2 regions of the Lentzea sp. CA-135723 genome follow, and region 2 is predicted to be linked to the other one. Evidence: riboswitches for the same ligand, from Rfam matches in the RefSeq annotation. Region 2 holds a riboswitch; the other holds the start of a gene.

What was found. A riboswitch is a leader RNA that binds a small molecule or an ion and turns the genes downstream of it on or off. The one in region 2 is predicted to bind cobalamin.
Positions count from the first base shown of each region.
Region 1: another riboswitch for cobalamin. It lies ahead of cobN (cobaltochelatase subunit CobN); the one in region 2 lies ahead of ACQEU1_RS34885 (putative cobaltochelatase).

Region 1 covers NZ_JBNJMK010000002.1:563,109-578,726, forward strand. The annotation lists gene ACQEU1_RS38685 (Scr1 family TA system antitoxin-like transcriptional regulator) at 1-216, opposite strand, end outside; gene ACQEU1_RS38690 (chitobiase/beta-hexosaminidase C-terminal domain-containing protein) at 450-2,885, shown strand; gene ACQEU1_RS38695 (TIGR03618 family F420-dependent PPOX class oxidoreductase) at 2,960-3,340, shown strand; gene cbiE (precorrin-6y C5,15-methyltransferase (decarboxylating) subunit CbiE) at 3,333-4,466, shown strand; gene cobM (precorrin-4 C(11)-methyltransferase) at 4,463-5,203, shown strand; gene ACQEU1_RS38710 (cobalt-precorrin-6A reductase) at 5,200-5,946, shown strand; gene ACQEU1_RS38715 (precorrin-2 C(20)-methyltransferase) at 5,918-7,369, opposite strand; gene ACQEU1_RS38720 (precorrin-8X methylmutase) at 7,366-7,986, opposite strand; gene ACQEU1_RS38725 (hypothetical protein) at 7,983-9,038, opposite strand; cobalamin riboswitch at 9,047-9,181, shown strand; gene cobN (cobaltochelatase subunit CobN) at 9,217-12,783, shown strand; gene ACQEU1_RS38735 (helix-turn-helix transcriptional regulator) at 12,744-13,451, opposite strand; gene folE (GTP cyclohydrolase I FolE) at 13,506-14,054, shown strand; gene ACQEU1_RS38745 (EF-hand domain-containing protein) at 14,042-14,557, opposite strand; gene ACQEU1_RS38750 (AAA family ATPase) at 14,615-15,618, opposite strand, start outside.
Region 2 covers NZ_JBNJMK010000001.1:7,427,009-7,442,626, forward strand. The annotation lists gene ACQEU1_RS34840 (M48 family metallopeptidase) at 1-751, shown strand, start outside; gene ACQEU1_RS34845 (S1 family peptidase) at 767-1,543, shown strand; gene ACQEU1_RS34850 (S1 family serine peptidase) at 1,566-2,288, shown strand; gene ACQEU1_RS34855 (LysE family translocator) at 2,291-2,899, opposite strand; gene ACQEU1_RS34860 (serine protease) at 3,048-3,782, shown strand; gene ACQEU1_RS34865 (GNAT family N-acetyltransferase) at 3,796-4,254, shown strand; gene ACQEU1_RS34870 (8-amino-7-oxononanoate synthase) at 4,208-5,401, opposite strand; gene ACQEU1_RS34875 (hypothetical protein) at 5,445-6,521, shown strand; gene ACQEU1_RS34880 (threonine aldolase family protein) at 6,544-7,503, shown strand; cobalamin riboswitch at 7,532-7,665, shown strand; gene ACQEU1_RS34885 (putative cobaltochelatase) at 7,702-9,609, shown strand; gene cobO (cob(I)yrinic acid a,c-diamide adenosyltransferase) at 9,623-10,237, shown strand; gene ACQEU1_RS34895 (cobyrinate a,c-diamide synthase) at 10,704-12,116, shown strand; gene ACQEU1_RS34900 (cobalt-precorrin-4/precorrin-4 C(11)-methyltransferase) at 12,113-13,141, shown strand; gene ACQEU1_RS34905 (hypothetical protein) at 13,141-13,962, shown strand; gene ACQEU1_RS34910 (cobalamin biosynthesis protein) at 14,546-15,618, shown strand, end outside.

The DNA of each region.
Region 1 (15,618 bases), on a different contig from region 2:
GGTCGCCTCGGCCTTGCCGACGGTGCGGAGGTTGCCCGACACCTGCACGATGTACTCGTCGAAGGCGTACTGGTAGCGGCGCCGGAAGTCGCTGATGAAGTCGATGTCCTTGCCGCACATGGACAAGTACTGGATCGGATCGACCTCGCTGGCCCGTGCCCTGCCGTTCTCAACCGTTGAGACCTTGCTCGGGTCCCAGCCGAGCCTTTCGGCCAATCGGGTGCTCGTTCGGGTGAAAACAAAGCGGGGACCGGGATCGCGTGCCGCTAGAGCGTTCGAGCTTTCCAGTAACTTACGTCTTCCAAAGCTGACATCTCGGCTTTACCGTTCCAGGTGTGAGAGCGCTCTCAAAGACGAGATGGCGGCGGGGACTTGCCGCCGCAGCGATTGCCCTGTCGTCATTGGCGACGGTCCAGGCCGCCCACGCGGCCGACGACTACACGCAGAACGTGACCGCGATCGACGCGACTCAGGCCCGGATCAACTTCACGCCGACGACCCCTGCCAACTACGTCGACGTGCACTACCTGATCTCCGGCCAAACGCAGCAGAACTTCCGGATGACCAACAACGCCGGGACCTGGCAGAAGACCGTCGGGTCGCTGTCGTCCGGCACGGTCGTCGACTACTGGTTCACCTACGAGAAGAGCGGTCCGCAGTACGACACGCCGCACTTCAGCTACACCCACCAGGGTGCGGCGCAACCGGTGGCCACCCCGGCGTTCAGCCCGCCCGGCGGCACGTACTCGACGGCGCAGACGGTGACGATCTCGACGTCGACCAGCGGCGCGACGATCCGCTACACCACGGACGGGTCTACGCCGACGACGAGCAGCCCGGTGTACAGCGGGCCGATCAGCGTGTCCAGCAACAGGACCATCAACGCCATCGGCATCAAGTCCGGTCAGCCGAACTCGGCGGTGGGCAGCGCGTCCTACGTGATCGGCACGCCGGTCGCCACGCCGACGTTCAGCCCGCCCGGTGGCGCCTACGCGTCCGCGCAGACGGTCACGATCTCGACGAGCACGTCCGGTGCGACGATCCGGTACACAGTGGACGGTTCGACGCCGACCGGCAGCTCGCCGGTCTACAGCGGGCCGATCTCCGTGTCCAGCAGCCGGACCGTGCAGGCGATCGGCATCAGGTCCGGGCTCGCGAACTCGGCCGTGGCCAGCGCGACCTACACGATCGGGACGCAGCAGGGATGTCTGCAGTCCGACACGCCGAACTTCGGGCCCAACACCCGGATCTTCGACCCGAGCATGTCGGCGACGAGCATCCAGACGCAGCTCGACATCGACTTCAACAACCAGAAGGACACGATCACCGCGCAGATGGCACCGCGGCGGGTCGCGCACCTGTTCAAGCCCGGCACCTACAGCGGCATCCACGACGACGTCGGCTACTACACGTCGGTTTCGGGGCTCGGCAAGAACCCCGGTGACGTCGTGATCAACGGTGACATCACCGTGGACGCGTTCAACGAGTCCGACAAGGGTGTGGCGCTGCAGAACTTCTGGCGCTCCGCCGAGAACATGGCCGTGGTGCCGAGCAGCGGCACCAACCGGTGGGCCGTCGCGCAGGCCGCGCCGTTCCGCCGCATGGACGTCCGCGGCAACCTCGCGCTCTACCCGGCGAGCTACGGGTTCGCGTCCGGCGGCTACACGGCGGACACGCGCGTCAGCGGCCAGACGGCGTCGGTGTCGCAGCAGCAGTGGTACACCCGCGACTCCAACTACGGCAGCTGGAACGGCGGCGTGTGGAACATGGTGTTCTCCGGCACGCCCGGGGCACCGGCCACCACCTTCCCGAACCCGCCGTCGACCAACCTGGCGACGACGCCGATCTCCCGCGACGTGCCGTACCTCTACTTCGAGAACGGCAAGTACCGGGTGTTCCTGCCCTCGTTGCGCACCAACGCCTCCGGCGCTTCGTGGATCAACGGCGGCACGCCCGGCACGTCGCAGCCGATGAGCGAGTTCTACGTCGTGAAGGCCGGCGACACGGCCGCCACGATCAACGCGGCGCTCGGCAACGGCTGCAACCTGTTCTTCACGCCCGGCATCTACAACGTCAACCAGACGATCAACATCACCCGGCCGAACACCGTGGTGCTGGGCATCGGCTACGCGACGATCGTGCCGCAGAACGGCGTCACCGCGATGCAGGTCGCGGACGTCGACGGCGTGCGGATCAAGGGCATCCTGTTCGACGCGGGCACCACGCTGTCGAACTCGCTGCTGACGGTCGGCCCGGCCGGCTCGTCGGCGTCGCACGCGTCCAACCCGACCACGCTGCAGGACGTGTTCTTCCGCGTCGGCGGCGCGATCGCGGGCAAGGCGACGAACAGCCTCGTGGTCAACAGCCACAACACGATCATCGACCACACCTGGATCTGGCGCGCCGACCACGGCAACGCCGGCACCTGGGGCTGGAACGAGGCCATCGGTGACACCGGCCTGGTCGTGAACGGCAACAACGTGCTGGCCACCGGCCTGTTCGTCGAGCACTACCAGAAGTACCAGGTGATCTGGAACGGCAACGGCGGGCGGACCATCTTCTTCCAGAACGAGATGCCGTACGACGTGCCCAACCAGGCGTCCTGGAACGCGCCCAACGGCGTGACGGGCTACGCGGCCTACAAGGTCGCGGACAGCGTCACCTCGCACGAGGCGTGGGGTCTGGGCAGCTACTGCTTCTTCAACGTCAACCCGTCGGTGCGCGCCGAGCACGCGTTCGAGGTGCCCAACAGGTCCGGCGTGCGGCTGCACAACCTGCTGACCGTGTCGCTCAACTACCAGGGCACGATCACCCACGTGGTCAACGACGTGGGTGGGGTGACACCGCCGGGCACGGTCCCGGTGAACGTCATCAGCTACCCGTAGAGCAGCCCTGAAGTGCGGCCCGTCACCTCCTCCTGGTGACGGGCCGCATCGCTGCGCCCGCCTATGATCGGTCCATGTCGATCGAGCGCGGCCCCGAGTTCACCGAGTTCTGGACCGAACGGCACCTGTGCACGTTGTCCACGGTCCGTCCGGACGGGACTGTGCAGGTGGTGCCGGTCGGGGTGACGCTCGACCAGGAGGCCGGTGTCGCGCGGGTGATCACGTCCGGCGCGTCGTGGAAGGTCAGGCACGTGCGCAGGGCCGGGTACGCGGCGGTGTGCCAGGTGGACGGTCGGCGTTGGTCCACGTTGGAGGGTCCCGCCGTCGTGCGCGACGACGTGGAATCCGTTGAGGACGCCGAACGGCGGTATGCGGTGCGCTACCGGCAGCCGCGCGTCAACCCGCAGCGCGTCGTGATCGAGATCCAGGTGAAGCGGGTCAGCGGCAGTGTCTGACGTCGTGGTCGTCGGCATCGGCGCCGACGGGTGGGACGGGCTTTCGCCTGCCGCCCAACAGGCTGTTTCCAGCTCACGTGTGCTGATGGGGTCGCGGCGGCAGCTCGACCTGGTGCCGGGGGAGTTCGAGCGGGTGGCGTGGCCGTCGCCGCTGGTGCCGGCACTGCCGGGACTTTTCGAAACACATCGGGACGTGTGCGTGCTCGCGTCCGGGGATCCGATGTTCCACGGCATCGGCACGACGCTGGTGCGGTTGCTGGGAGAACGCGTCACGGTGATCCCGCACCCGTCGTCGGTGTCGCTCGCCTGCGCGCGGCTCGGGTGGGCGTTGAACGAGGTCGAGGTCGTGTCGCTGGTGGCTCGTTCGGCCGACCTGCTACGCCCCGTGTTGACGCCGGGACGGCGCGTGCTCGTGCTCGGTGGTGACCCGGAGACCGTTGCGGCGCTTGCCGGACCGATCATCGTGCTCGAACAGCTAGGTGGTGCCGCCGAGCGGGTTTACCCTTGGTCCGGGCAGGACTCGGACCCGCTGTGCGTGATCGCGATCGAGTACGGCGGGAGCGCTTTCTCGCGGGTTCCCGGACTGCCCGACGACGTGTACGAATCCGATGGCCAGCTGACGAAGCGAGAGGTGCGGGCTATTTCGCTGTCGAGATTGGCGCCGCTGCCCGGGCAGGTGCTGTGGGACGTCGGGTCCGGATCGGGCTCGATCGCGATCGAGTGGGCGCGCACGCATCCGACGTGCCGCGCCATCGCCGTCGAGCAGTCGGCCGAACGCGCAGAGCGAATCGGTCGTAACGCTGCGTCTCTGGGCGTGCCGGGCGTGGAGGTCCACATCGGACGGGCACCGGAGGCGTTGCAGGGCCTGGAGAAGCCCGACGCGATCTTCGTTGGCGGCGGGGTGACCGTGCCCGGCGTGCTCCAGGCCTGCTGGGACGCCTTGGCTTCCGGCGGTCGTTTGGTGGTGAACGCCGTGACGCTCGAGTCCGAGGCCGTCGTGGCGCAGTGGTACGCGAAGCTCGGCGGCGACCTGGTGCGGATAGCCGTGAACCGCGGGTCGGCGGTCGGCAAGTTCACCGGGTGGCGGCCGCACATGCCCGTGACCACGTGGAGCGTCATCAAGTGACCGTGCACTTCATCGGCGCCGGACCAGGGGCGGCCGATCTCATCACCGTGCGCGGGCAGTCGCTGATCGCCTCGTCACCGGTGTGCCTGTACGCCGGCGCGCTGGTGCCGGTGGAACTGCTGGACTTCTGCCCACCGGGCGCGCGCAGGGTCGACACGGCCGAGCTGACCCTGGACGAGATCGTCGCCGAACTGGTCGCGGCCGCCGAGGCCGGGCTCGACGTGGCGCGGCTGCACTCCGGCGATCCGGCGGTGTTCAGCGCGATGGCAGAGCAGATGCGCCGGTTGGACGCGTTGGGCATCGAGTACGACGTCACGCCGGGGGTGCCCGCCTTCGCCGCCGCCGCGGCGTCGTTGCAGCGCGAACTCACCGTGCCCGGCGTGGGACAGACGGTGATCCTGACGCGCACCTCGCAGCGCGCCACGCCGATGCCCGAGGGCGAGGACCTGGACACGCTGGGGCGCAGTCGCGCGACGCTCGTGCTGCACCTGGCCGTGCAGCGGATCTCGGACGTCGTCGCCGAGCTCGTGCCGAACTACGGCCGGGACTGCCCGGTGGCGGTCGTGGCGTACGCGTCGCGTGCCGACGAAGTGGTGTTGCGCGGGACGTTGGACGACATCGCGGCGCAGGTCGCGGCGGCCGGGATCAAGCGGACCGCGGTGATCATCGTGGGACGGGTGCTGGGGGCGACGCAGTTCCCGGACAGCCACCTGTACTCGGCCACCCGCGTTCGATGATCCTCGTCCTCGGTGGCACGGGGGAGGCGCGGGACCTCGCGCGGCGGCTGGTGGCCGGTGCGGTCGAGGAGGGCGGGTCTGTCGTTCCGCGCCGCCGGGTCGTCTCGTCGCTGGCCGGGCGGGTCAGCAGTCCCGCCCTCCCCGCGGGCGAGGTGCGCATCGGCGGGTTCGGCGGTGTCGACGGGCTCGCGCAGTGGTTGCGGGACAACGATGTCAGGGCCGTGATCGACGCGACGCACCCGTTCGCGCGGCGGATCACCCAGAACGCCTTCGAGGCCTGTCAGCAGGTCGGCGTGCCGTTGCTGGTCCTGCGGCGGCCCGGTTTCGAGCCCAGGCCCGGCTGGACGTGGGTGGACAGCGTCGCCGAGGCCGCGCGGTCGTTGCCGGGGGAGCGGGTGTTCCTGACGACCGGGCGGCAGGACCTGGCGGAGTTCGCCGGGTGCCCGCAGTGGTTCCTGGCGCGGATGGTCGAGCCGCCGGAACCGCCGCTGCCGCACCGGATCGAGGTGCTGCTCGCGCGCGGTCCGTTCACCGTGGACGGTGAGCTGGAGCTGATGCGGTCGCGGGCGGTCGACGTGCTCGTCACCAAGGACAGCGGCGGGCCGATGACGTCGGCCAAGCTCGACGCCGCCGAGCAGCTCGGGATTCCGGTAGTGGTCGTGCGCAGGCCACCGCTCCCGCCGGCGGAAGTGGTGGCCTCCGTGGACGACGCCGTCAGCTGGTCGGGTACCGCCGGGGTGTGAACACGACGCCCTCAGGAGTCACGACCGTCTGGGACGAGCCGATGATCAGCAGGCAGCGCATGTCGATCGTGGTCGGGTCCAGGGTGCCGAGCGTGAGGACGCGGATCTCCTCCTCCAGGCCGCCGACGTCACGTCCGACGACGACCGGGGTCTCCGGTGCGCGGTGCCGGAGCAGCAGGTCGCGCATGTCCGCCACCTGATGGGTGCGGGCCTTGGACGCCGGGTTGTAGATCGCGATCACCAGATCTGCCTTGGCGGTGGCTTCGAGCCGTTCGGCGATGACGTCCCACGGCTTGAGGCGGTCGCTCAGCGAGATCACCGCGTAGTCGTGGCCGAGCGGCGCGCCCGCCTTGGCGGCCACGGCGTTCGCGGCCGTGACGCCGGGGAGGACGCGCACCGGCACGTCGCCGGTCTCCGCCGCCACTTCGAGGACCGCCGTGGCCATCGCGAAGACGCCGGGGTCGCCGGAGGAGATCACCGCGACGCGCGCGCCCTTGCGGGCGAGGTCCAGCGCGAAGGCGGCGCGTTCGGACTCGACCTGGTTGTGCGAGGAGTGCTTCTTCTGACCGGGGCGTGCCGGCACCCGGTCGAGGTAGGTGCTGTACCCGACCAGCTCGTCGGCGGCCTCCAGCTCCTGGCGGGCCTCCGGGGTGAGCCACGCGCGGTCGCCGGGGCCGAGACCGATGACGACGACCTCGCCCCTGGGCTTGGCGGGCTTCGACCGGCTCGGCAGCAGGGCGAGCGAGAAGTACGGCACCTCGCCGGGGTCGACGTCGGCCAGCGGCGACATCTTCTGCCTGCCGGTGGTGGCGCGCTCGACGTACCAGGCGCCGTCGAGCCGGCCGGACGCTTCGAGCGCGCTGCGGACGTTGCCGAAAGTGCGGCCCAGCTTGAGGATCGCCGCGCAGTCGGTGTCGGCGAGGCGGCTCGCCAGTTCGGCGGGCGGGAGGGTGCCGGGCAGGATCGTGAGCACCTCGTCGCGTTCGACGAGCGGGGTGCCGAGGACCGCGGACGCGCCGCTCACCGACGTGACGCCGGGAACGACCTCCCACTCGTAGCGGTCTTGGAGGCGTTTGTGCATGTGCATGTAGGAGCCGTAGAAGAACGGGTCTCCCGCGGCGAGCACGACGACCGTGCGGCCCGCGTCGAGGTGCGCGGCCAGCTTGGCGGCGGCCTCCTCGTAGAACGAGTCGATCTCGCCCTGGTAGTCGTCGGTGTCCTCGGTGGTGACCGGGTAGACGAGCTGTTCCATGATCTGGCCGTCGCGGAAGTACGGCGCCGCAATGGTTTTCGCGACGGACCTGCCGTGCCGCGCGCTGTGGAACGCCACCACGTCGGCCTCGCTGATGAGCCGCGCGGCCTTGACCGTCACGAGTTCGGGGTCACCGGGACCCAGGCCGACGCCGTAAAGTTTGCCCGTCACTCTTCCTCGCTCGCGATCGCGTTGATGGCCGCCGCCGTCATGGCACTGCCGCCGCGCCGTCCGCGCACCACGAGGTGCTCCAGATCCGTTGCGGCCAAAGCTTCCTTGGACTCCGCGGCCCCGATGAACCCGACCGGGATGCCGAGGATCGCGGCGGGCCGCGGCGCCCCGGCGGCGATGAGGTCGAGGAGGTGGAACAACGCCGTGGGCGCGTTGCCGATCGCGATCACCGCACCGCCGAACCGGTCCTGCAGGAGCTCGAGGGCGGCGGCGCTGCGCGTGTTGCCGATGGCCTTGGCCAGTCCGGGTGTTCGCGGGTCCTGCAGGAAGCAAAGGACTTCGTTGTCCTGCGGCAGCCGGCGGCGGGTCACGCCGGACGCGACCATGTTGGCGTCGCACAGGATCGGCGCACCGCTGCGCAGGGCCGCGCGCGCGTCGCGGACGACGTTCGGGGAGAACGCGACGTCGGCGGGCAGGTCGGTCATGCCGCACGCGTGGATCATGCGGACGACGACCTTCGCGACGTCGTCGGGGAACCCGGTGAGGTCCGACTCCGCGCGGATGGTGGCGAAGGACTGGCGGTAGATCTCCGCCCCGTCCTTGATGTACTGCGTCAACGGATCTCCTCGTAGCCGTCGCCGGTCGCGACGAACTCGATCACTTCGCCCGCCGGGCGGCCGCAGCGGCGGGCACAGCCCGACCAGTGCACAGCGCCAGGACTGTCGGACCTGCTCCCTAGAATCGAAATTGGGGGTACCCGGCCTGGCCCGTGTGTGTGGTGGGGCATGTTGAGCCAGGCGCGTGCATCGGCGCGTACGTCGGAGAGCGACTTGGCGCAGCCGGGGCGGCCGGTGCAGGCGCTGACGCCGTGCCAGGGGGAGCGCGGGTCGGTGATGAGGCCGGTGGTGTCGGTGCCGGCCGGCACGACCAGGCTGCGCCACGGGGTCAGGCGCAGGGCGACGCCGGGGAGTTGCTCAGCGTCGAGGCGGCCGAGTGGAACGCCTGGGGTCAACGGTGAAGGTGCGACAGGAGTCACAGCCGGGGTGACGCGCGGGGCGTCGGAAATGCCGAAGTGGGCGGTGATCTTTCGCACACCGTCGTCCACTTCGGACAGGCGCCAGGCCGTGCCGCGCACCTGCTGGAAGAGGCGGGCGGCGGACAGGAGGGCGTCGACGGGGTCGGTGACGCGAACGCCCGTGTCGGCGCCGGCGAGAAGCAGCACGAAGCCGCCGGACGGCTCGTTGACCAGCCCGAAGTCACCGCCGAGCCCGCTCACCGCGGCACCTGCCGTCACCAGGAAGCGCCCCGGCAGCCCGGCCAGCGAGGCGTCCGCGCACAGCGTCTCGTCGATCTCGTCGACCAGCGCCTGGTTGTCCTCCAGCGGCGCCGCGATGATGTTGCGCATCCGCTCGTGCGTCGCCGACGGCAGCAGCCCCGCCGCGGCCAGCCGCGCACCCAGTTCCACGCCGTCCGACAGGCCTCTGATCTGGAGGTTCGCCCGCGAGGTCAGCTCCACCGCGCCGGACCCGAGCTCCAGAGCCGCACCTCGCACGACGTCCCACTGAGCAGCGGAGAGGGTGCCGCCCGGCACCCGGATGCGCGCCAGCCCACCGTCAGCCGCCTGATGCAGCTCGACGGCGCCGGGGCAGGCATCCGGGTGACTACGCATAGGTCGGACTGTAACCCGCCGGTTAGGGTGAGCCCGAACGACGAAGCGCAGGAGGAAGCCGGTGTGAATCCGGCGCGGTCCCGCCACTGTGACCAGCGCACGACGCTGGGAGTCAGGAACTCCGCTTCGGCCGTCACCCGCAACCTGGGGCGAGGACCCCACGAGGGATGGAGCCTGCGTGATCCTGCTGCTGTCGACCTCCGACACCGACCTGCTGTCGGCGCGTGCGAGCGGTGCCGAGTACCGGCTCGGCAACCCGGCGCGCACCACCGTCGACGACCTTCCCGGGCTCGTGGACGATGTCGAGCTGGTCCTCGTGCGCATCCTCGGTGGCCGCAGGATGTGGGAGGAAGGGCTCGACTGGCTGCTGGCCTGCGGGCTGCCCGTCGTCGTGCTCGGCGGTGAGATGCAGCCCGACGCGGCGCTCATGGAGCTGTCGACGGTGCCCGGTGGCGTGTGTGCGGAGGCGCACCTCTACCTCGCGCACGGCGGCCCGGCGAACCTCACCGAGCTGCACAAGTTCCTCTCCGACACCGTGCTGCTGACCGGCCACGGCTTCGCGGCCCCCGCGGCGACCCCCACGTGGGGTGTGCTGGAACGGGAAGAGACGACGGCCGAAGGCCCCACGGTCGCGGTGCTCTACTACCGCGCGCACCACGTCGCCGGGAACACGGCGTTCGTGCACGCGCTGTGCGACGCCATCGAGGCCAAGGGCGGCAAGGCCCTGCCGGTCTACTGCTCCTCGCTCCGCACCGCCGAACCCGAGCTGCTCGACACGCTCCGCAAGGCCGACGCGCTGGTCGTCACGGTGCTCGCGGCGGGCGGCACGAACCCCGCCAAGGCCTCGGCCGGCGGTGACGACGACGCGTGGGACGTTGGCGCGCTCGCCGCGCTGGACGTGCCGATCCTCCAAGGCCTGTGCCTCACCTCCAGCCGTGAGACGTGGGACGAGAACGACGACGGACTGTCTCCTCTGGACACCGCGACCCAGGTCGCGATCCCGGAGTTCGACGGCCGGATCATCACGGTTCCGTTCTCCTTCAAGGAGATCGACGAGGACGGCCTCACCGTCTACGTCGCCGACCCGGAACGGGCGCTGCGCGTCGCGGGCATCGCGGTGCGGCACGGCAGGCTCCGGCACATCCCCGTCGTCGAACGCAAGATCGTCGTGATGCTGTCGGCGTACCCGACGAAGCACTCGCGCATCGGCAACGCCGTCGGCCTCGACACGCCCGCGTCCACCGTCCGGCTGTTGAAGGCCATGCGGGAGCACGGGTACGACATCGGCGACGAGCTGCCGGGCGTCGACGAGCTCGACGGCGACAAGCTCATCCACGCGTTGATCGCCGCCGGTGGCCAGGACGCCGACTGGCTCACGCAGGAGCAGTTCGAGAGCAACCCGATCCGCATCGCCGCTGCCGACTACCGCGAGTTCTACGAGACGATGCCGGACGACTTCCGCGAGTCGATGCGGGAGCACTGGGGCGAGGCGCCCGGCACGCTCTTCGTCGACCACTCCAAGTCCAAGGACGGCGAGATCGTGCTGGCCGCGCTGCGGTCCGGCAACGTCGCGGTGATCGTGCAGCCGCCGCGCGGGTTCGGCGAGAACCCCATCGCGATCTACCACGACCCCGACTTGCCGCCGTCGCACCACTACCTCGCGGCGTACCGGTGGGTCGAGTCGAACTTCGGCGCGGACGCGGTCGTGCACGTCGGCAAGCACGGCAACCTGGAGTGGTTGCCCGGCAAGACCGTCGGCATGTCGGCGTCCTGCGGCACGGACGCGGCGCTCGGCGACCTGCCGCTGATCTACCCGTTCCTCGTCAACGACCCCGGCGAGGGCACGCAGGCCAAGCGCCGTGCGCACGCCACGCTGGTCGACCACCTCGTGCCGCCGATGGCCCGCGCCGACAGCTACGGCGACATCGCGCGCCTGGAGCAGTTGCTGGACGAGTACGGCAACATCTCCGCGATGGACCCGGCCAAGGTGCCGGCGATCCGCGCGCAGATCTGGACGCTGATCAAGGCCGCCAAGCTCGACCACGACCTCGGCATGGAGGACCGCCCGCACGACGCGGAGTTCGACGAGTTCATCCTGCACGTCGACGGCTGGCTGTGCGAGGTCAAGGACGTGCAGATCCGCGACGGCCTGCACATCCTTGGCGAGGCGCCGACCGGAAGCGTGCGGGTCAACCTCGTGCTCGCCATGTTGCAGGCACGGCAGATGTGGGGCGGTCAGGTCGCCGCGCTGCCGGGCTTGCGGGAAGCGCTCGGGCTCACCACCACGGGCCGCGAAGACGTTGACGCGGTTGAGGAAGAGGCCCGCGCGCTCGTCCAGGCGATGGAGGACGCCGGCTGGGACCGCGCGGCCGCGGCGGGTCTGCACGAGTCGGAGGACGTGCGGAAGATCCTGGAGTTCGCGGCCGTCGAGGTCGTGCCGAGGCTCGCGCGCACCACCGACGAGATGACGAACGTCCTGCACGCGCTGGACGGCGGCTACATCCCGGCAGGCCCCTCCGGTTCTCCGCTGCGCGGCCTGGTGAACGTGCTGCCGACCGGCCGCAACTTCTACTCGGTCGACCCGAAGGCCATCCCGTCGCGGCTCGCGTGGGAGACCGGCCAGGCGATGGCCGACTCGCTGCTCGCCCGCTACCGCGACGAGAACGACGGCGAGTGGCCGCCCTCGGTCGGCCTGTCGGTCTGGGGCACGTCCGCGATGCGCACGTCCGGCGACGACATCGCCGAGGTGTTCTCGCTGCTCGGCGTCCGGCCGGTGTGGGACGACCAGTCGCGGCGCGTCACGAGCCTGGAGGTCGTCCCGCTCGACGAGCTCGACCGCCCGCGCATCGACGTCACGGTCCGGATCTCCGGCTTCTTCCGGGACGCCTTCCCGCACGTCGTGTCCATGTTGGACGATGCCGTGCAGCTCGTCGCCGCACTGGACGAACCGGCCGAGCACAACTTCGTGCGCGCCCACATGCTGCGCGACCTCGAAGAGCACGGCGACCAGCGCCGCGCCACGTTGCGCGTCTTCGGTTCCAAGCCGGGCGCGTACGGCGCGGGCGTGCTGCCGTTGATCGACAGCCGCAACTGGCGCGACTCGTCCGACATCGCCGAGGTCTACGCGGTCTGGGGCGGCTACGCCTACGGCCGTGGCGTCGACGGGATCGAGGCGCGCCAGGACATGGAGTCGGCCTACCGCCGGATCGCGGTGGCGGCCAAGAACATCGACACCCGCGAGCACGACATCGCCGACTCGGACGACTACTTCCAGTACCACGGCGGCATGGTCACGATGGTGAAGGCGTTGACGGGCAAGGCACCCGCCGCGTACGTCGGCGACAGCACCCGCCCGGAGGCCGTCCGCACGCGCACGCTCACCGAGGAGACCTCGCGGATCTTCCGCGCCCGCGTGGTGAACCCGCGCTGGGTCGGGGCGATGCGCAACCACGGCTACAAGGGCGCGTTCGAGCTCCAGGCGACGGTCGAGTACCTCTTCGGCTACGACGCCACGACCGGTGTCGTCGCCGACTGGATGTACGAGAAGCTCACCGAGACGTACGTGCTCGACCCGGAGACCCGCAAGTTCATGCAGACGTCGAACCCGTGGGCGTTGCACGGCATCGCGGAACGCCTGCTGGAGGCGGCCGAGCGCAAGATGTGGGAACACCCCGAGGAGTCCACTTTGGACGCGCTGAGGGCGGCTTACCTGGAGACCGAGGGCGACCTGGAAGACGGCGCCTGAGAGATCCTGACGCAGCAGTGACCCGGTGACGGATCGAGGTGGGCGGTGACGCCGCTCGCCTCGATCCCGTCCAGCAGGCCGCTGATCAGGCAGAGGTTCATGCCGCACACCAACTCGGTGTGCCGGTGCGCCAGGCTGTGGAACGGGCAGTTCCGCAGCAGGATCGATCCACCCTCGGCCAGGGGCTCGAAACCGAAGCGCGCCAACGCCTCCGTCACGCGGTTCGACGCCGGCCCGCGCGACGCGTCCGCTTCTGCGGCCTGCCCGGCAAGATCGGCGCCCCACTCGTAGGCGCGGCGATTGAGGATCACCCGCGCCGGCTCGCCGGTCTGCTCCGCCTCCACCAACGCGTCCGTCACGAGATGGCTCGCGGCCTCGTACCGCCGGTCCGGCAACGACACCGCGATCTGCTCGTCCGACCGCCGGTAGAGCTTCGCCGGCCGTCCCGCACCCGGCCCCGACCGTCCGGTGCGGCGTTCGTGGACCACTGTGAGCAACCCCATCTCGACCAGCTTGTCGAGGTGGAACGCGGCCGTCGTGCGGGGCAGGTCGACGGCCGCCGCTGCCTCGTCCTTGCTGATGGGACAGGTCGCGCGGGCCACGAGGTCGTAGAGCTTGCGCCGGTTCGGTTCGTCCAGGGCCGCGACGGCGGCGACGGGGTCGGCCATCTCTAAAAACTACTCTTGTTGACTAAAATCGAAAAGCGGATCTACCGTGGCGCCATGGACGTCGAAGCGGCGCAGCGGGCGGTAACGGACCTGCTCAAGGCACTCGGCAAGGACCCGTACTCGGTGCACCTGGCGGACACGCCCCGCCGGGTCGCGCACGCCTACGCGGAGATGCTGACGCCCCGCGAGTTCACCATGACGACGTTCCCCAACGACGAGGGCTACGACGAGCTCGTGCTCGCCCGCAGCATCCCGGTGCAGTCGTTGTGCGAGCACCACATGCTGCCGTTCCACGGCGTCGCGCACGTCGGTTACCTGCCGGGCGAACGGATCCTGGGGCTGTCGAAGCTCGCCAGGGTCGTCGAGATGTTCGCCAGGGATCTGCAGGTGCAGGAACGGCTCACCAAGCAGGTCGCCGACTGGTTGCAGGACCAGTTGCAGCCCCTGGGGGTCGGCGTCGTGATCGAGGCCGAGCACATGTGCATGGCATTGCGCGGCGTGCGGGTCAACGGCTCCCGCACGGTCACGTCCGCGTTGAAGGGCGTGCTGCGGGACAACCCCGCGTCACGTCAGGAGTTCTTCACCCTCGTTCAGGCCGCCTGAACGGGCCCGAACACGTACGAACCGGGCGCGTCGGCGTCGTCGCCCGCCCAGAACTCCGCCCACAGCGTGGCGAACTCGGCCCGCGACAACCGGCCGTCGCCGTCCAGGTCGAGCACGGCGAAGTCGGTGTCGCCTTCGTGGCCGAGCCACGCCTCGATCATCACCCGGTACTCGGCCTCGGACACGTAGTCGTCGTTGTCGGCGTCGACGGCGCCGAACATCGCGTCGGCCGTGCCCAGCACCGGTTCGATGTGGTCCGGCAGCAGGTCCACGACGCTCAGCACGTCGTCCAGCGTCACCCGCTCCGCGCCGCCCGCCGCCTGCTGGAGGGTCTCCCACCAGCCCAGCATCACCTGGGTCAGCAGCTTCTCGTCGCTGCCGCGCAGCCCGGACCAGCGCTGGGCGAGGAGCCGGAAGTCCTCCTCGGTCAGGTACCCGTCCCCGGTCACGTCCATGGCCCCGAAGACCAGAACCACCTTGCTGCGCTGAAATTCGCTCGCCATGCGACAGGACGATAGGACCGAAAGTCGCAATCCGGCCATCGGCCGAACGGGTCCGAACTATTCGCCCAAAAGGGCATCCGCGAGCTGCAAACGGCCTGATACGCCCAGCTTCCGGTAGATGCCCGACAGCACGCCGGAGACCGATTCGGCGGGCATGAGCAGCGTGGACGCGATCTCGTCATCCGAACGGCCGCGTGCCGCCAACTCAGCGACCTGATGCTCCACCGGGGTGAGCGCGGTCGGTCCCGTCTGACGCATCCGACGAGGCCCGGCACTGGTGGCGACCAGTTCGGAGTAGGCCCGCGCGGCCATCGCCGACGACCCGCACTTCTGCGCCAGGTCCACCGCGTCCCGCAGGCACACACGCGCACCGGCCGTGTCTCCCTGCCGGCGCACCACCACGCCGAGGTCCACCAACGCGCGCGCGAGTTCCAGACGGGCGGGGGAGCCGCGCAGCACCCGCACGGCCTCTTCCAGCAACGTCCGCCCGGCCGCGCCCGCCGTCACCCGGCCCGCGGCGCGCAACGCCATGCCCAACGCCCGCGGCGCGCCCCACTCGCGGGCCAGCACGACCTCTTCCATCGCCAGGTCGCGGGCGCGTTCGCCGTCGCCCATCGCCGCGCACGCCAAAGCCGCGCCGGAACGCCACGACAACGCCGCCGGGTTGCGGTACGGCCAGGCCGCGCAGTGCCGTCCGGCGGCCAGGAACGCTTCCAGGGCCTCGTGATCGTCACCCCGCGCGGTCAGCATCCGGCCCCGCACGGTCAGCACGCCGCCGAACGACCACACCCGGCGCGTGTCCTCCGTCGTGGCCCCGGCGATGACCGCGGCGGCCTCGTCGAGGCGGCCCTCCTCCAGCAGGATGTCCGCGAGCAGCGCGGCGTGCCACGCCGTGACCGCGTGCCAGCGGCCGTCCTGCCGCAGGTGCTCCCCGGCGGTCTCCAGGTCGGCGCGGGCGGAGGCGAGATCTCCTTTGCGGCGCTGGACGTTCGCGCGCATCACGTTCGTCAGCGCGCGCAACACCGGTGCCTGCCCGCGGTCGACCTCGTCCAGCAGGGCCA
Region 2 (15,618 bases):
GCCGGACCTCTTCGTGCGGCACTCGCCGGAGGTCAACGCCTACACGCTCGGCATCGACAAGCCCTTCATCGTGCTGAACTCCGCTCTGGTGGACCGGTTCGACCGGGAGCAGCTGCGGTTCGTCCTCGGTCACGAGCTGGGCCATGCGATGTCCGGCCACGGGCTCTACAACACGATCCTCTACCGGCTGCTGGGTCTGCGGCACACGCTGGGCTGGAACGTGGCCGGCACGCTGGCCCTGCGCGCGGTGATCGCGGCGCTCTACGAGTGGCAGCGCAAGACCGAGCTCTCGTGCGACCGGGCCGGCCTTCTCGCGGGCCAGGACCCGCAGGCCGCGCTGAGGGTGCACCTCGCGTTCGCCGGTGACACGGGCGACCAGGTCGACATCGCGTCGTTCCTGGAGCAGGCCAAGGAGTACGAGGGCGAGGACATCCGCGACAGCTACCTGAAGCTGGTGGACATCGAGCGGCGCAGCCACCCGCTGGTCGTCGTCCGTGCCGCCGAGCTGCAGCGCTGGGGCGCGAGCGAGGAGTACCGCGAGATCCTCACCGGCACGTACCCGCGCCGCGAGGACGACCGGCCGACGACGAACCTGACCGACGACATCAAGGGCGCCGCCCGCTCGTACAAGGAGTCCATGAACAACTCCGCCGACCCGCTGATCAAGACGATCAACGACATCGGCGAGTCGCTCGTGGGCGCCGCGGGCAAGCTCTGGAGCAAGGTTGCTCCGAACGGCTCAGCGGAGTAGCTACCATCTGGAGTCATGAGACGACTCCTGGTGTTGGTTCTCTCCGCTCTGCTCGCCTCAACGGGCACCGCCGCCGCCGACGAGCAGGTCGTCGGCGGCGAGCGGGCGTCCATCAAGGCCAACCCGTGGGCCGTCTACCTGGTCGACGACCGCGGCCTCCAGTTCTGCGGCGGCACGATCGTCGCCCCCGCGAAGGTCCTCACCGCGGCCCACTGCGCCATCGGCCGCGCACCCCGCGAGGTGCAGGTCGTCGCCGGCCGCGAGGACAAGCAGGACCGCCAGGCGGGCGTGGTCGCCTCCGTCGCGGACATCTGGATCCACAAGCAGTACGTCTCCGCCGACGCGGGCGAGGACGTGGCCGTCCTGACGCTGAAGGACGCGCTCCCGTACGAACCGCTCCCGCTGGCCGAGCTGACCGACCGCGCCCTCTACCAGCCGGGCACCGAACTGCGCGCCCTCGGCTGGGGCCGCACCGCGGAGAACGGCAAGACCTCCCGCTACCTCATGCAGGCCACCGTGCCGGTCCTCGCCGACGCGTTCTGCGTGGACACCTACCCGCAGTTCCAGCGGACCGACATGTTCTGCGCGGGCTACGAGGGCGGCAAGGTCGACACCTGCCAGGGCGACTCGGGCGGCCCGATCGTGGCCGACGGCAAACTGGTCGGCGTCACCTCCTGGGGTGAAGGCTGCGCCCGGAGGAACAAGCCGGGCGTCTACGTCCGGATTGCCCGCTACGCCAAGGACCTTCACCCGGTGGTGGACGCTTCCCCGCCAGGAGTTGTCCAGCCCTGATCGCCCCGGTACTCCTGAGCCCATGCGACTGCCGGCGGTTCTGCTCCTGCTCGTGACCGCGGCGACCTCGGCGCACGCCGAGCCCAGGATCGTGGGCGGCGAGGTGGTGACCTCGCCGGCCGAGGCGCCGTGGACGGTGGCCCTGACAACGGAGTCGGGCTACCAGTTCTGCGGCGGCGCGCTACTGGCCCCGGAACAGGTGGCCACGGCAGCGCACTGCGTCAAGGACCGGGAGCCTGCCTCGATCAAGGTCGTGGGCGGGCGCCTGAACCTCAACGAGCCCACCGGCGCGACCACCACGGGCAGGTCCTACCGACTGGCCGAGGGCTACGTGACCCCGTCCCGCGGCAAGGACGTCGCCCTGCTGACCCTGGCCGACCCGCTCCCGCAGGCGACCCTGCCACTGGCCGAGTCCACTGTGCACATGCCGGGCACGGTCGGCACCGTGTACGGCTGGGGCCGGCAGGCGGAGACCGACCCGAACAAGAGCCCGTTGCTGCACAAGGCCTACGTCCCGATCTGGCCGGACCAGCAGTGCGCCGCGACCTACGCCCGCTACGACGCGGAGGCCATGTTCTGCGCGGGCTACCCGGACGGCGGCATCGACGCGTGCGTGGACGACTCCGGCGGCCCGTTCGTGGTCGACGGCAGGCTGGCAGGCGTCGTCTCGTGGGGCATCGGCTGCGCCCGCCCGAACGCGCCAGGCGTCTACACGAGGGTCACGACGTACCTGAAGCCGAACTGACCTCAGAGCACCAGGCCGACCGACATCGTCAGGAACACCGCCGCGCAAACAGCGTCGAGCGCGGTGGAGACCCCAGGCCGCTTCAACCGCCCGGCCACCGAGGAAGCCGCCAGCACGATCATCAGCTCCCACACCGCCGCCAGCCCGAGGAACACCACGGCGAGCAGGGCGAGCTGAGGCGCCGGTTCACCCGATCCGATGAACTGCGGCAGGAACGCCAGCGAGAACAGGATCATCTTCGGGTTCGTGATGTTGGTCAGGAAGCCCTGCCGGAACGGCCGCGCGCTCATGACCTCTTCCGGCTCGCCGCCGGAGCGCTTGATCAGCCCGCGCGTGATGGAAACCGCCAGGTAGAGCAAGTACCCGGCGCCGACCCACCGCAGCGCCACGAGCACCATCGGATACCGGGCGAGCACCACCCCGAGCCCGGAGATCACCAGGCCGACCTGCACCGCCGCGGCCGAGTGGATCCCGCCCAGGGCCAGCAGCCCGGCACGTGTCCCGGACCGCAGTGACGTGCGCAGGAGCAGGAACGCGTCCACGCCGGGGGTCACGATGACGACCGCGCACGCGATGAGGAAGGCCGGAACCTGGCTGAAGTCGAACAACACCGTCAATACCCCCGTGATCTATGCCACTGACCGCAAAATCTCCGGCCGAACGGAAAACTAGCACAAGAATCTCCGGTTTTGACGCCGTCCTAGCGCGATCGCTACCGTTGGTGACCGATCGTCCACCTGGCGCAACGAGGAGTGGTCCGTGAGGGGTAAGCGGCTTGCCGTGCTGGTAGCGGTGATCGCGCTGGTCAGCGGCGGTACGACGGCCGATGCGATCGTTGGGGGGACACCCGCGCGGGTGGCGGACACCCCGTGGGTTGTGGCGATCACCACCACGGACGGTCAGCTGATCTGCGGCGGCGCGCTCGTCGCCGAGAACAAGGTCATGACGGCCGCGCACTGCGTCACGCTCAAGGGCGTGCTCGGCAAGAACCAGCGCCCGCCGGAGCAGCTCCGGGTCGTGGCGGGCCGCACGGACCTGCGCGACAAGGCCGAAGGCGTCGACGCGGCGGTGAGCAGCGTGTGGCGGCACCCGGACTACGTCGAGGTCACCAAGGGCGACGACGTGGCGATCCTGACGCTCGCGCAGCCGGTGCCCTACCGGACGATCGCGCTCGGCGAGGTCGGGGACGACGGCGTGGTGCTCGGCTGGGGGCGCACGGCGGAGAACGTGCCGCCGGCCATGACGCTGCGCAAGGTGACGGTGCCGATCCTGTCCGACTCCGAGTGCCTGCTCAAGGAACCCGACTACCGGCCGGGCGCGATGCTGTGCGCCGGGCGGGGTGGCCGGGACGCGTGCACCGGCGACTCGGGCGGGCCGCTCGTCGTGCGCGGCCGGCTCGCGGGGGTCGTGTCGTTCGGCCGAGGCTGCGCACGGCCAGATGAACCTGGTGTCTACACCCGGCTCGCGAACTACCGGCAGACGCTGGGCTTCTGATATCCACGACCAGGTGCGAACCACACAGTTTCCCGCCACCCTGCGGCGGCAGTGGGGCCTCGACCTGAGCCCCGACCAGCTCTACGCGATCCTGCGCCTGCGGCAGGACGTCTTCGTCGTGGAGCAGAACTGCGTCTACGCCGACGTCGACGGCCGCGACCTCGACCAGGGCACCCGGCACTTCTGGCTGGAAGCGGAAGGCTCGCACGAGCCGCTCGCGTACCTCCGGCTGCTCGAAGACCCCGACGGCACGCTCCGGATCGGCCGCGTCGCCACCGCGCGCATGGCCCGCGGCCGCGGGTACAGCCGCCGGCTCATGCAGGCGGCGATCGCGGACATCGGCAGCACACCGGCGGTGCTCGACGCGCAGACGTACGTCGCCGACTTCTACGCGTCGTTCGGGTTCGTGGCCGAAGGGGCCGAGTTCATCGAGGACGGGATTCCACACCTGCGGATGCGGCGCTCTCCCTGATCACGCGCACCGCGCGCTCGATGTCGGCCTCGGTCAGATCGGCGCGCGCGGTGAGCCGCAGCCTGCTGATCTGGTCCGGCACCGACGGCGGCCGGAAGCAGCCGACGACCACACCGCTCGTGCGGCACGTCTCGGCCCACCGGAACGCCTGCTCCGGTCCCGGCGCCCGCACGCTCACGACGGCCGCGGTCGGCGTGCTGACCTGGAACCCGGCCTCCTTCAGCCGGTTGCTCAGGTCGTGCGCCACGGTCAGCGCGCGCTCGGGACGGTCCGGCTCCTCGCGCAGGATCCTGATCGCCGCGAGGGCCGCCGCCGCGCTGCTCGGCGCGAGGCCGGTGTCGAAGATGAACGGCCGGGCGGTGTCGATCAGGTGCTTGACCACGCGCGACGGGCCGAGCACCGCGCCGCCCATCGCGCCCAGCGACTTGCTCAGCGTCAGCGTCGTGATCACGTCCGGCTGCTTGATGAGGCCCGCCTCGGCGACGGCACCGCGGCCACCCGGCCCGACCACGCCCAGGCCGTGCGCGTCGTCCACCACCAGCGCCGCACCGGTCTCCCGGCACACGGCGTGCAGCTCGTTCAGCGGGGCGATGTCGCCGTCGACGCTGAACACCGAGTCCGTGACCACGATCGCGCGCCTCTTGCCGCGGGTCTCCAGCGCGTGCCGGACCTTGCCGACGTCGCAGTGGTCCGCGACGACGACGTCGGCCTTCGACAGCCGCGTGCCGTCGATCAGCGAGGCGTGGATGTGCTGGTCGGCGACGATCGCCGTGCCGGGGCCGGACAACGCCGTGACCGCGGCGAGGTTCGCCATGTAGCCGCTGCTGAACACCAGCGCGGACTGCGAGCCGCAGAAGTTCGCGAGCTCGAACTCCAGCTCGGCGTGCAGCTCGGTCGAGCCCGTGACCAGGCGCGATCCCGTGGCGCCCGCACCCCACTTCAGCGTGGCGGCCGCGGCGGCACCGGCGACGCGCTTGTCCTTGGCGAGCCCGAGGTAGTCGTTGCTCGCGAGGTCGAGGTCCGCCGAGTCCGACGTGCGCGGCCGCAGGCGCCGGCTCAGACCGGCCTTGGCTCGCGCTTCAGAGCGGACGTCGATCCAGTCGAACGTCGACTCACCAGGACTGGAAATCGCCTCAGTTGTGCTCACGGTCACCGCCTGAGTCTCCCATCCGCCCGCTAGCGTGCCGCTCGTGGACCTGTTCACCTTCACGCGCGCCGAACTCACCTCTCCGGTGCAGTTCCTCGGCGGGCGCTGGGTGGTGTCCGACTACGACGACGTGCGCGCCGTGCTGGCCGATCCCGTCACCTACCTGCCCGACAACGCGCTGACCGCCGTGACGCCGGTGGCCCCGGCGGCGTTGCGGTCACTGGTCAGGGCGCGCTTCTCGCTCCCGCCGACGCTCGCGAACAACGGGGCGGAGTCCCACGCCGGACTGCGGCGGCTCGTGGCGTCGTTCTTCACGGCCGCGCGCGTCGCCGCTGCGGAGCCTCGCATCCACGAACTCGTTTTGGAACGCCTGGGTGGCACGGATCTCAGCCAAATGGATCTTGTATCGGACCTCGCCTGGGACCTGCCCGCGATCGTGCTGATGGAGCTGCTCGGCCTGCCCAATGTCGACATACCGACTTTGAAGCGGTGGAGCTCGGGGTCGCTGGAGTTCTTCTGGGGCGACATCACCCGCGAACGCCAGCTGGAGCTGGTCGGCGACGTCGGCGACTTCCACCAGTGGCTGATCAAGCGCTACCACGCCCGCGACGGCGAGCTGTTCTGCGCGCTGGCCGACGCCGGCGTGTCCGCGGAGGACTCCGCCGGTCTCTGCTACTTCCTGCTGATCGCCGGCCAGGAGACCACGACCCAGCTGCTCTCGACGGCGTTGCGCCGGGCGTTGCAGGACCGGGACCTGTGGGCGCGGCTGCCGGAGCCGGGCGTCGCGGAGGCGTTCGTCGAGGACGTGCTGCGGACCGAGACGCCCGTCGTGACGTGGCGGCGACTGACCGCGCGTGAGGTCGTTCTGTCCGGTGTGCGCGTTCCCGCCGGTGCGGAGCTCGTGTTGTTGTTGAGCGGTAAGGAGACCGACCCGCGCCATCTGGCGTTCGGGTACGGCCGCCACTTCTGCCTCGGCGCCGGCCTGGCGCGCCTGGAGGCCGCCGTGACGTTGCGCACGGTGGCCGCGCACGAACCGTCGTTGCACCTGGTCGGGCCCAGGCCGGAGTGGCTGAACCTGCTGTCGTTCCGCGCGCCGAAGTCGGTGGCTGTGAGCCGCTGAGCTGAGGTTTGATGCTGGGGTGTTGAACCGTCAGCTTTCCGGAGTCCGCAAGAAGACGCTGCTGGAGTCGCTCGGCCCGGTGCCGGACGTCGACCCCGACCGCTACGGCGACGGCGGCCCGGTGGGTGCGCTGGAGGAGCGGGTCGCCGCGTTGCTGGGCACCGAGGCCGCGCTGTTCGTGCCGACCGGGACGATGGCGCAGCAGATCGCGTTGCGCTGCTGGGCGGACCGCACGCACAACCCGATCGTCGCGATGCACCCGCGGGCACATCCGCTGAACCACGAGGACGACGCGCTGACCGCGTTGTCCGGGCTGCGGCCGATCAGGGTGCGCGACGCCGACGTCGGCACCTGCCCCGAGCCGTTCGGGACGCTGCTGCTGGAGGTGCCGGACCGCGAGGCCGGGTTCGTCCTGCCGGCCTGGGAAGAGCTCGTGTCGGTGGTCGAGGCGGCCCGCGAACGGGACGCGGTCGTGCACCTCGACGGCGCGCGGCTGTGGGAGAGCACGTTCGGGCTGGGCAAGCCGCTGCCCGAGATCGCCGGCCTGTTCGACTCGGTCTACGTGTCGTTCTACAAGTCGCTGGAGGGCATCTCGGGTGCGGCGCTCGCGGGCACCCTGGACTTCGTCGAGCAGGCACGGGTCTGGCGGCACCGCTATGGCGGCATGCTGTTCCAGCAGTGGCCCGCCGCGTTGTCCGCGTTGCACGGCCTGGACACGGTGTTGCCTCGCCTCGGTGCGTACGTCGCGCACGCCAAGGTCGTCGCCGCCGCGATGGACCAGCCCGAACCTCACACGCACCAGTTCGCGCTGCACCTGCCCGGCGACCCGGCCCGGCTCAAGGAGCTGAGCGGGACGTTCCTCGGCGGGTTCTGGCAGGACGGGCCGCTCGCCAAGACCGAGGTGACCGTGGCCGAGCCTGCCCTGGAGTGGACGGCGGACGAGGTCAGGGCGGCGTGGACGGAGTTCCTCGGGTCGATCTAGCGACGTCGCTCACCTGGCTGTTGGACCCCGCCATGCGAAATGCGACGATGCCTGGGCTGTGAGGGGAGCGCGAGGAAGCCGGTGTGACTCCGGCGCCGTCCCGCGACTGTGACCGGCTTTGGACGCCGGAAGTCAGGAACTCGTCCCCCTCTTCACCTGACCGCGGGCGTGGACACCCGAGGAAGGACTTCGCCGAGCATGTTCCCGTTTTCGGCTGTCGTCGGCCATGACGACCTCCGGCTCGCCCTGCTGCTCAACGCCGTGCACCCCGGTATCGGCGGCGTGCTCGTCCGAGGTGAGAAGGGGACCGCGAAGTCGACCATCGTGCGCGCCCTGGCCGCGTTGCTGCCCGAGCTCGACGTCTCGGCCGGGTGCCGCTTCGGCTGCGCGCCCGGGACGGTGGACTGCCCCGACGCGCCGCACGACGGGGTGGAGCGGCGGCCCGCGCGGCTGGTCGAACTGCCCGTCGGCGCCACCGAGGACCGGCTGGTCGGGTCGCTCGACCTGGAGAAGGCGCTGACCGAGGGCGTGCGGGCGTTCCAGCCGGGGCTCCTGGCGGCGGCGCACCGGGGCGTGCTGTACGTCGACGAGGTCAACCTGCTGCACGACCACCTGGTCGACCTGCTGCTCGACGCCGCCGCGATGGGGCGCGCCCACGTCGAGCGCGAGGGCGTGTCGGTGTCGCACCCGTCGCAGTTCCTGCTGGTCGGCACGATGAACCCCGAGGAGGGCGAGCTGCGGCCGCAGCTGCTCGACCGGTTCGGGCTGACCGTGGCGGTGAAGGCCGCGCGGGACGTCGCCGTGCGCACCGAGGTGATCCGCCGCCGGCTCGCCTACGAGGCCGACCCGGCCGGGTTCGCGTCGAAGTGGGCGGACGAGGACCTGGCGTTGAAGCAGCAGATCACCGACGCCCGGTCGCGGCTGGCCGGAGTGTCCCTTCCGGACGGTGAGCTGCGCAGGATCGCCGCCGTCTGCGCCGCTTTCGAGGTCGACGGCATGCGCGCGGACCTCGTGGTCGCCCGTGCCGCGGTCGCCCACGCCGCGTGGCGGGGCGCCGACGCCGTCGAGGAGACCGACGTCGAGACCGCCGTCCGGCTCGCGCTGCCGCACCGGCGGCGGCGCGACCCGTTCGACGAGCCCGGCATCGAGGAGCAGCAGCTCGAGGACGCCATGAAGCAGGCGGCCGAGCACGCCGAGGAGCCGACTGACGAGGGTCCGGACGACGACGGCCCCGGTGGCGGCGAGCTGCCCGAACCGCAGGAAGGCCCCAAGGGCAACGGAAACGCGCCTGCGGACCGTCCGGCACCGGAGCCCTCGCCCGCGTTCAAGGCGCGGCTGCTGGAGGTCCCCGGGGTCGGCGAAGGCGCGCCGGGCAAGCGTTCCCGCGCCCGTGCCCGCACCGGCCGGGTCGTCCGTTCGTCCACAGTGGACGGCAACGGGCTGCACCTGGTCGACACGCTGACGACCGCCGCGCCGCACCAGGCTTCTCGGGGGCGGACTGGGCCTGGACTGCTGCTCACCGCCGCCGACCTGCGCAAGGCCGTGCGCGAGGGCAAGGAGTCGAACCTCGTCCTGTTCGTCGTCGACGCCTCCGGATCGATGGCCGCGCAGAAGCGGATGTCGGCGGTCAGCGGCGCGGTGATCTCGTTGCTGCGCGACGCCTACCAGCGCAGGGACAAGGTGGGCGTGGTGACGTTCCGCGGGCAGACCGCCGAGGTCGCGTTGCCTCCGACGACGTCCGTCGACGCGGCGGCGACCCGGTTGAAGAAGATGCGCACCGGCGGCCGGACCCCTCTCGCCGACGGACTGCTGAAGGCGCACCGCGTGCTGGAGATCGAACGGTTGCGGGACCCGCGCAAGCGCCCCCTGGTCGTGCTGCTGACGGACGGCAGGGCGACCTCGTCCGGCCTCGGCGGCGATCCGACCAAGGACGCGCTGAAGGCCGCCGGGCTGCTGGAGCAGACCGCCGTCGTGGTCGTCGACTGCGAGCAGGGCCACGTGCGCCTCGGCCTGGCGGCGAAGATCGCCGACGCGCTTCAGGGCACCTGCGTGCGGCTCGACCAGCTGTCCGCCGACCACCTCGCCGGCGTCGTCCGGGCCGCGTGAAGGAGAAACCCCAGTGCCCCAAGGACAACCCACCGAGGTCCCGAAGGACGGCCTGACCACCCGGCAGCGCCGCAACCGCCCGTTGCTCATGCTGCACACCGGCGAGATGAAGGGGAAGTCGACGTCGGCGTTCGGCATGGCGCTGCGCGGCTGGAACCAGGGCTGGGACATCGGCGTGTTCCAGTTCGTGAAGTCCGCCAAGTGGAAGGTGGGCGAGGAGTCCGCGTTCAAGGCGCTCGGCCGGCTGCACGACGAGACCGGCGAGGGCGGTGCCGTCGAGTGGCACAAGATGGGCGAGGGCTGGTCCTGGACCCGCAAGCAGGGCACCGAGGACGACCACGCCTCCGCCGCGCGGGAGGGCTGGGCGGAGATCGCGCGCCGGCTGGCGTCGGAACGGCACGGGTTCTACGTGCTGGACGAGTTCACCTACCCGCTGCACTGGGGGTGGATCGACGTGGACGAGGTGGTGTCCGCGCTGGTCTCGCGGCCTGGGCACCAGCACGTGGTGATCACCGGGCGGTACGCGCCGCAGAGGTTGGTGGACGCGGCGGACCTCGTGGTGGAGATGACGAAGGTCAAGCACCCGATGGACGCCGGGCAGAAGGGGCAGCGGGGGATCGAGTGGTGAGTGGACCGTTCACGGGCTTCGTCTCCGGGCAGTCGGGGGACCGGGTGGCGAGTGGACCGTTCACGCGCCTCCTCGCCTTCGGGCAGCGGGCGGACCGGGTGGTGAGTGGACCGTTCAGGGCTTTCGCTTCCGGCCAGTTGGCGGACCAGGCGGTGAATGGACCGCTCACGCGCCCCCTGGCCTTCGGGCAGTCGGGAGACCGGGGGGTGAGTGGACCGTTCAGGGCCTTCGCTTCCGGACAACTGGCCAGCCGGGTGGTGAACGGACCGTTCACGGCCTCTGCTTCCGAGCAACTGGCTGGCCGCGTGACGAACGGACCGTTCACCGGTGCCCTCGCTTGCGGGCAGCCGAGGGATCGGGTGGTGAGTGGACCGTTCACAGCCGTCGCTTCCGGGCAGTCGGCGGATCGCTTGGTGAGTGGACCGTTCACGCGCGCCCTCGCCTTCGGGCAGCGGGGTGCGCGGTGGTGAACCGGCTCGTCATCGCCGCCCCGGCCTCCGGCAGCGGCAAGACCACCGTCGCCACCGGCCTGATGGCCGCGTTGCGCCGCACCGGTTCGCGGGTCGCGCCGTTCAAGGTCGGCCCCGACTACATCGACCCCGGCTACCACTCGCTCGCCACCGGCAAGCCCGGCCGCAACCTCGACCCGGTCATGGTCAGCGAACACCGGATCCCCGGCCTCTTCGCACACGGCGCCAAGGGGTCCGACATCGCCGTGGTCGAGGGCGTCATGGGCCTCTTCGACGGCCGCATCGACACCGCCGGCATCGGCTCCACCGCGCACGTCGCCAAGCTGATCAACGCACCCGTGCTGTTCGTCGTGGACGCGCGCGGGCAGAGCCGGTCGCTGGCCGCGTTGCTGCACGGGTTCCGCGGCTACGACCCGACGGTCCGGCTCGGCGGCGTGATCCTCAACCAGGTCGGGTCGGAACGGCACGAGCAGGTGCTGCGGTCGGCGTGCGACGAGGTGGGGCTCGACGTGCTCGGGGTGCTGCCGCGCGATCCGCAGTTCTCCTTGCCCTCACGGCACTTGGGGCTCGTGACGGCGGCCGAGCACGGTGCCGAGGCCGTCGCCGCCGTGGACGCGATCGCCGCCGCCGTGGCCAAGCACGTGGATCTCGACGCGGTGCGCAGGCTCGCGTCGTCGGTGCCCGCGATGGCCGTGGCGCAGTGGGAACCGGAGGTCTCCCGGGTCGCCGGCGAACCGGTGGTCGCGGTCGCGGGTGGGGCGGCGTTCACGTTCGGCTACGCCGAGCACGTCGAGGTGCTGAAGGCGGCGGGTGCGGCGGTCGCGGTCCTGGACCCGCTGCACGACGAGGACCTGCCGGAGGGCACGGCCGGGCTGGTGTTGCCGGGCGGATTTCCTGAACAGCACGCGGAAGCCCTGTCGGCCAACGCGAAGTTGCGCGCGGCGGTCGCTCGGTTCGCTCGATCGGGTGCGCCGGTGCACGCCGAGTGCGGAGGGTTGCTGTACCTCGCGCGGTCGCTCGACGGGCACCCGATGTGCGGCGTGCTCGACGCCGAGGGGTTCATGACGCCCAAGTTGACCTTGGGCTATCGGGACGCGGTGGCGTCCGCGAGTTCGCCGCTGCACACCCCTGGCAGCCGCGTGACCGGCCACGAGTTCCACCGCACGCAGCTGTCCACACCGCACTCGGACCCGCCCGCGTGGCATTGGCGCGGCGTCGACTCGCGGCCCGTCGCGGAGGGTTTCGTGGTGGGTGGCGTGCACGCGTCGTACCTCCACACGCACCCGGCGGGCGATCCGGAAGCGGTAGCCCGGTTCGTGCGGGCCTGCCACCCGTTCGTGGCCGGAGTGGCAGACGGTACGGTCACCGTCCAAGCCTCTCTCCCCAAACCCCCTGTGGAGCTGTCGTGACGACGACCGGTCGGGTCTCCTTCGTCGGCGCCGGTCCCGGTGCCGCCGACCTCATCACCCTCCGCGGCGCGCGCCGCATCGCGGAGGCCGACGTCGTCATCTGGGCCCCGAGCGCGGTGGACGTCGAGTGCGTCCGCGAGCACGCGCGCGCCGACGCCGACCTGGTCGACTTCTCGCGCGTGACGCAGGAGGAGATCACCGACCTGTACCGCCGCGCCGCCGCGTCGCGCCAGGTCGTCGTGCGCCTGCACGCGGGTGACGCCGCGACCGGCGGTGGCGTGCAGGACCAGCACGACCTGTGCGTCCGCCTCGGCCTCGAGGTCGAGGTGGTGCCGGGCGTGTCCGTCGTCGCCGCGGCGGCCGCCAAGATCGGCCGCGAGCTCACCACGACCGAGGCGTCCTCGACGGTGCTGATCTCGCCGGAGAGCAGCGAGCGCGTCCAGGAGTTCGCGGCGCTGCAGACCACGATGGCCGCGACGGTCTCGGGTGCGCGCACCGGCCAGTTCGTGGAGAAGCTGCTGGCGGGCGGCTACACCGAGGACACCCCGGTCGTCGTCGCGTACAAGGTGAGCCAGGCCGACGAGGTCGTCGTGCACACCACGGTCGGCGCGCTGGAGTCGGTCGTGAAGCAGCACAAGCTGTACCGCCCCACGCTCTTCCTGGTCGGCGCGGCCGTGAAGGCCCCGACCCGCCGCGTCTCGGCCACCGCCACCGCGTCCGCCGACGAACCGCTGCGCGCCGCCCGCCCGACCCGCTGGTCCCGCCGAGCCGCCTCGCGCATCGCGACGCGCACCGACGAGCCGATCCCCGCGGCCGCTCCTGCTGCCGCTCCCGCCGAGTCGAACCCGGCGTGGACGGCGGTCGAGGAAATACAGCAGTCCGTCCGCAAGCCCGTCGAGGAACCGGCCCCGAAGCCGAAGCTGGTCGTCGTCGCGGCCGACAAGCCGAAGCCGCCGACCGTCAACGCCTCCACGGCCACGCCCCGCAAGAGGCAGGCCCGCAAGGCCAGGCGGTCAGCTGACTGATGTCGCTCGAACAGCTGCAGAAGGCAGCCGCCCGCCCCGCCGAGGTCGTCGACGCGGCGGACGGCCTCCGCCCAGCGCTCAACGTGTGCCGGGCCCACTCCACCGTCATCGTGAAACTGGCCGACGGCATCGGCCCGGCCGAGATCGGCGCGGGCCTCGCGGGCTGGCGCAGGACCCTGACCGTGCAGGACGGCGACGACCTGATCCCGATCGACCCGCGCGACGCCGTCACCCGCCGCTGGACCGCCCCCACCGCCGTGCTGTGCCTGGCGGACAACGAGTTCCTCCAGTCCCGCGACGGCTGGGCACTCCCCGACGACTCCTTCGCCACCCGAACCCACGTGCTCGGCGCCGAGGTCCGCGCCTTCGTGCTGGCCCGCCTCGCCCCACGCCCCGGCGTGCTGGTGTGGGACGTCCTGGCAGGCTCGGGCGCGGTAGGCGTGGAGTGCGCGAGGCTGGGCGCCGCCGTGATCGCGGTCGAACCGGACCCCGTGCAGTGCGTGCGCATCATCGCGAACGCCTCCGCGCACGGCGTCGACGTCCGCGTCGAGGAGTCAGAGCTGGACGCGGCCGCGTTGCCGCGTCCCGACGCGGTGTTCGTGGGTCGCGGCAACCTGAGCGCGGTGAAGGCCTCCGCCGCCGTGTCGGCGAAGCGGGTCGTGGTGGCGACGGAGAGCGTGGACGAGATCGTGCCCGCGCGGGACGCGCTGGCGGCGGCCGGGTACGAGGTGGAGGGGGTCCACTGGACCGCGTCGCGCCTGCTGGACTCGGGCTTCGCGCCGGCCGTCCCGGTGACGGTGCTGTGGGGCACGAAGAAGTGAGCGGCCGGTTCGTGCGGCTCGCCGGACGTGAGGGCGCCGCCGGTACGCCTGGGCTTGGGTCGGTGGCCGGGGGATCGGGTGTGAACGGTCCACTCGCGCCGCCTGCTGGGTGTGAAGGTGCCGCCGGTGCGCCCAGCTTCGGGTCGCTGGCTGCGACTGCGGGTGTGAGCGGGCCGTTCGCGCCGCCTGCTGGGCGTGAAGGTGCCGCCGGTGCGCCCAGCTTCGGGTCGCCGGCAGCGAGGGCGGGTGTGAGCGGTCCGTTCGCGCCGCGTGCTGGGTGTGAAGGTGCCGCCGGCGTGCCCAGTTTCGGCTCGGTGTCTGGGAGTGCGGGTGTGAGCGGTCCATTCGTGCGGGCTGTCTGCAGCGGAGGCGTTCTGGCTGTGAACGGTCCACTCGCGCCGCCTGCTCACCGCAGCGCCCTCCTGCCCGCCGCCTTCTCACCGCAACTCGCCCTCGTGCCGCCTGTTCAGCGCGGTGCCCTCAGGGCAGCCGTCTTCCCGCCGCAGCCCAGCCTCGTGTCCTCCACCTCCTCCGCCCCTTCGCCCACCACCTCCACCCCCTTCCAGCCGCCGGGAGCGCGCGCGTGATCGGAGTGTTCGCGGGGCCCGCCCAGCGCGGTGACGCCGCCGACCTGGCCGGCCTCCTCGGTGCCGACGCCGTCGTCCCCGACGGTCCCGTCAAACCCGCCGTCCGCAGTCTCTGGCCCCGCCTCGGCGCCGTCGTGCTGTTCCTCGACGCCGCCACCGCCGTCCGCCTCGTGGCGCCGCTGCTGCGGGACCGGCGGTCCGATCCGGCTGTGGTGTGCGTGGACCCGCACTTCGTCGTGGCGCTGGCGGGTGACGCGGACGTCTTCACCCGGCACGTCGCCGACCTGCTCAACCGCACCGCCGTGGTGACGACCGGGCCGTCCATCGACTCCATGCTGGACGAACTCGTCGAGCAGCTCGACGCCACCGCGGACGGGGACGTCGCCGCCTGCACCGCCGCCATCGAGGCCGGCGAGAAGGTGGTGCTGCGCAACCCGTTGAACTTCCCGCTGCCCGCGCTGCCGCCCAACGTCGTGCCGGGTGGCGAGGACGCGACGTGGGTGATCGTCGTCGACGACCGGGCCGGGACCAGCAAGGAGAACGTGCTGCGGATCGTGCCGCGCACGCTCGTGGTCGGGGTCGGTTCCACGCGGGGTGCTTCGGCCACCAGCGTGGGGGCGGCACTGTCCGAACTGGACGCCACGGGTGGCCTGGACCTGAGGGCCATCAAGGCGTTCGCGACGGCGGACAACAAGGCGGACGAACCCGGCATCGTGGACGCCGTGGAGGACTGGGGTTTCTGGCACGGGGACACCGCGGAGCTGCTGACGTTCCCGACGGAGGAGCTCGCGGAGATCGACGTGCCGAACCCGAGCTCGGTCGTGCGCAACTCGATGGGCACCGCGAGTGTCGCCGAGGCGGCCGCGATCAAGGGCGCGCGGAGTCTCGGGCACGGCGGTCCGGTCGAGTTGGCGGCCGAGAAGTTCAAGCGGGACAACGTGACCGTCGCCGCGGCACGGGTGTTGCCGCGCGGGCGGCTCGCGTTGGTCGGGCTCGGGCCGGGGGCCGCGGAGCAACGCACGCCGCGGGCGGAAGCGGAAATTCGGCGCGCCGCCTACGTCGTCGGGAC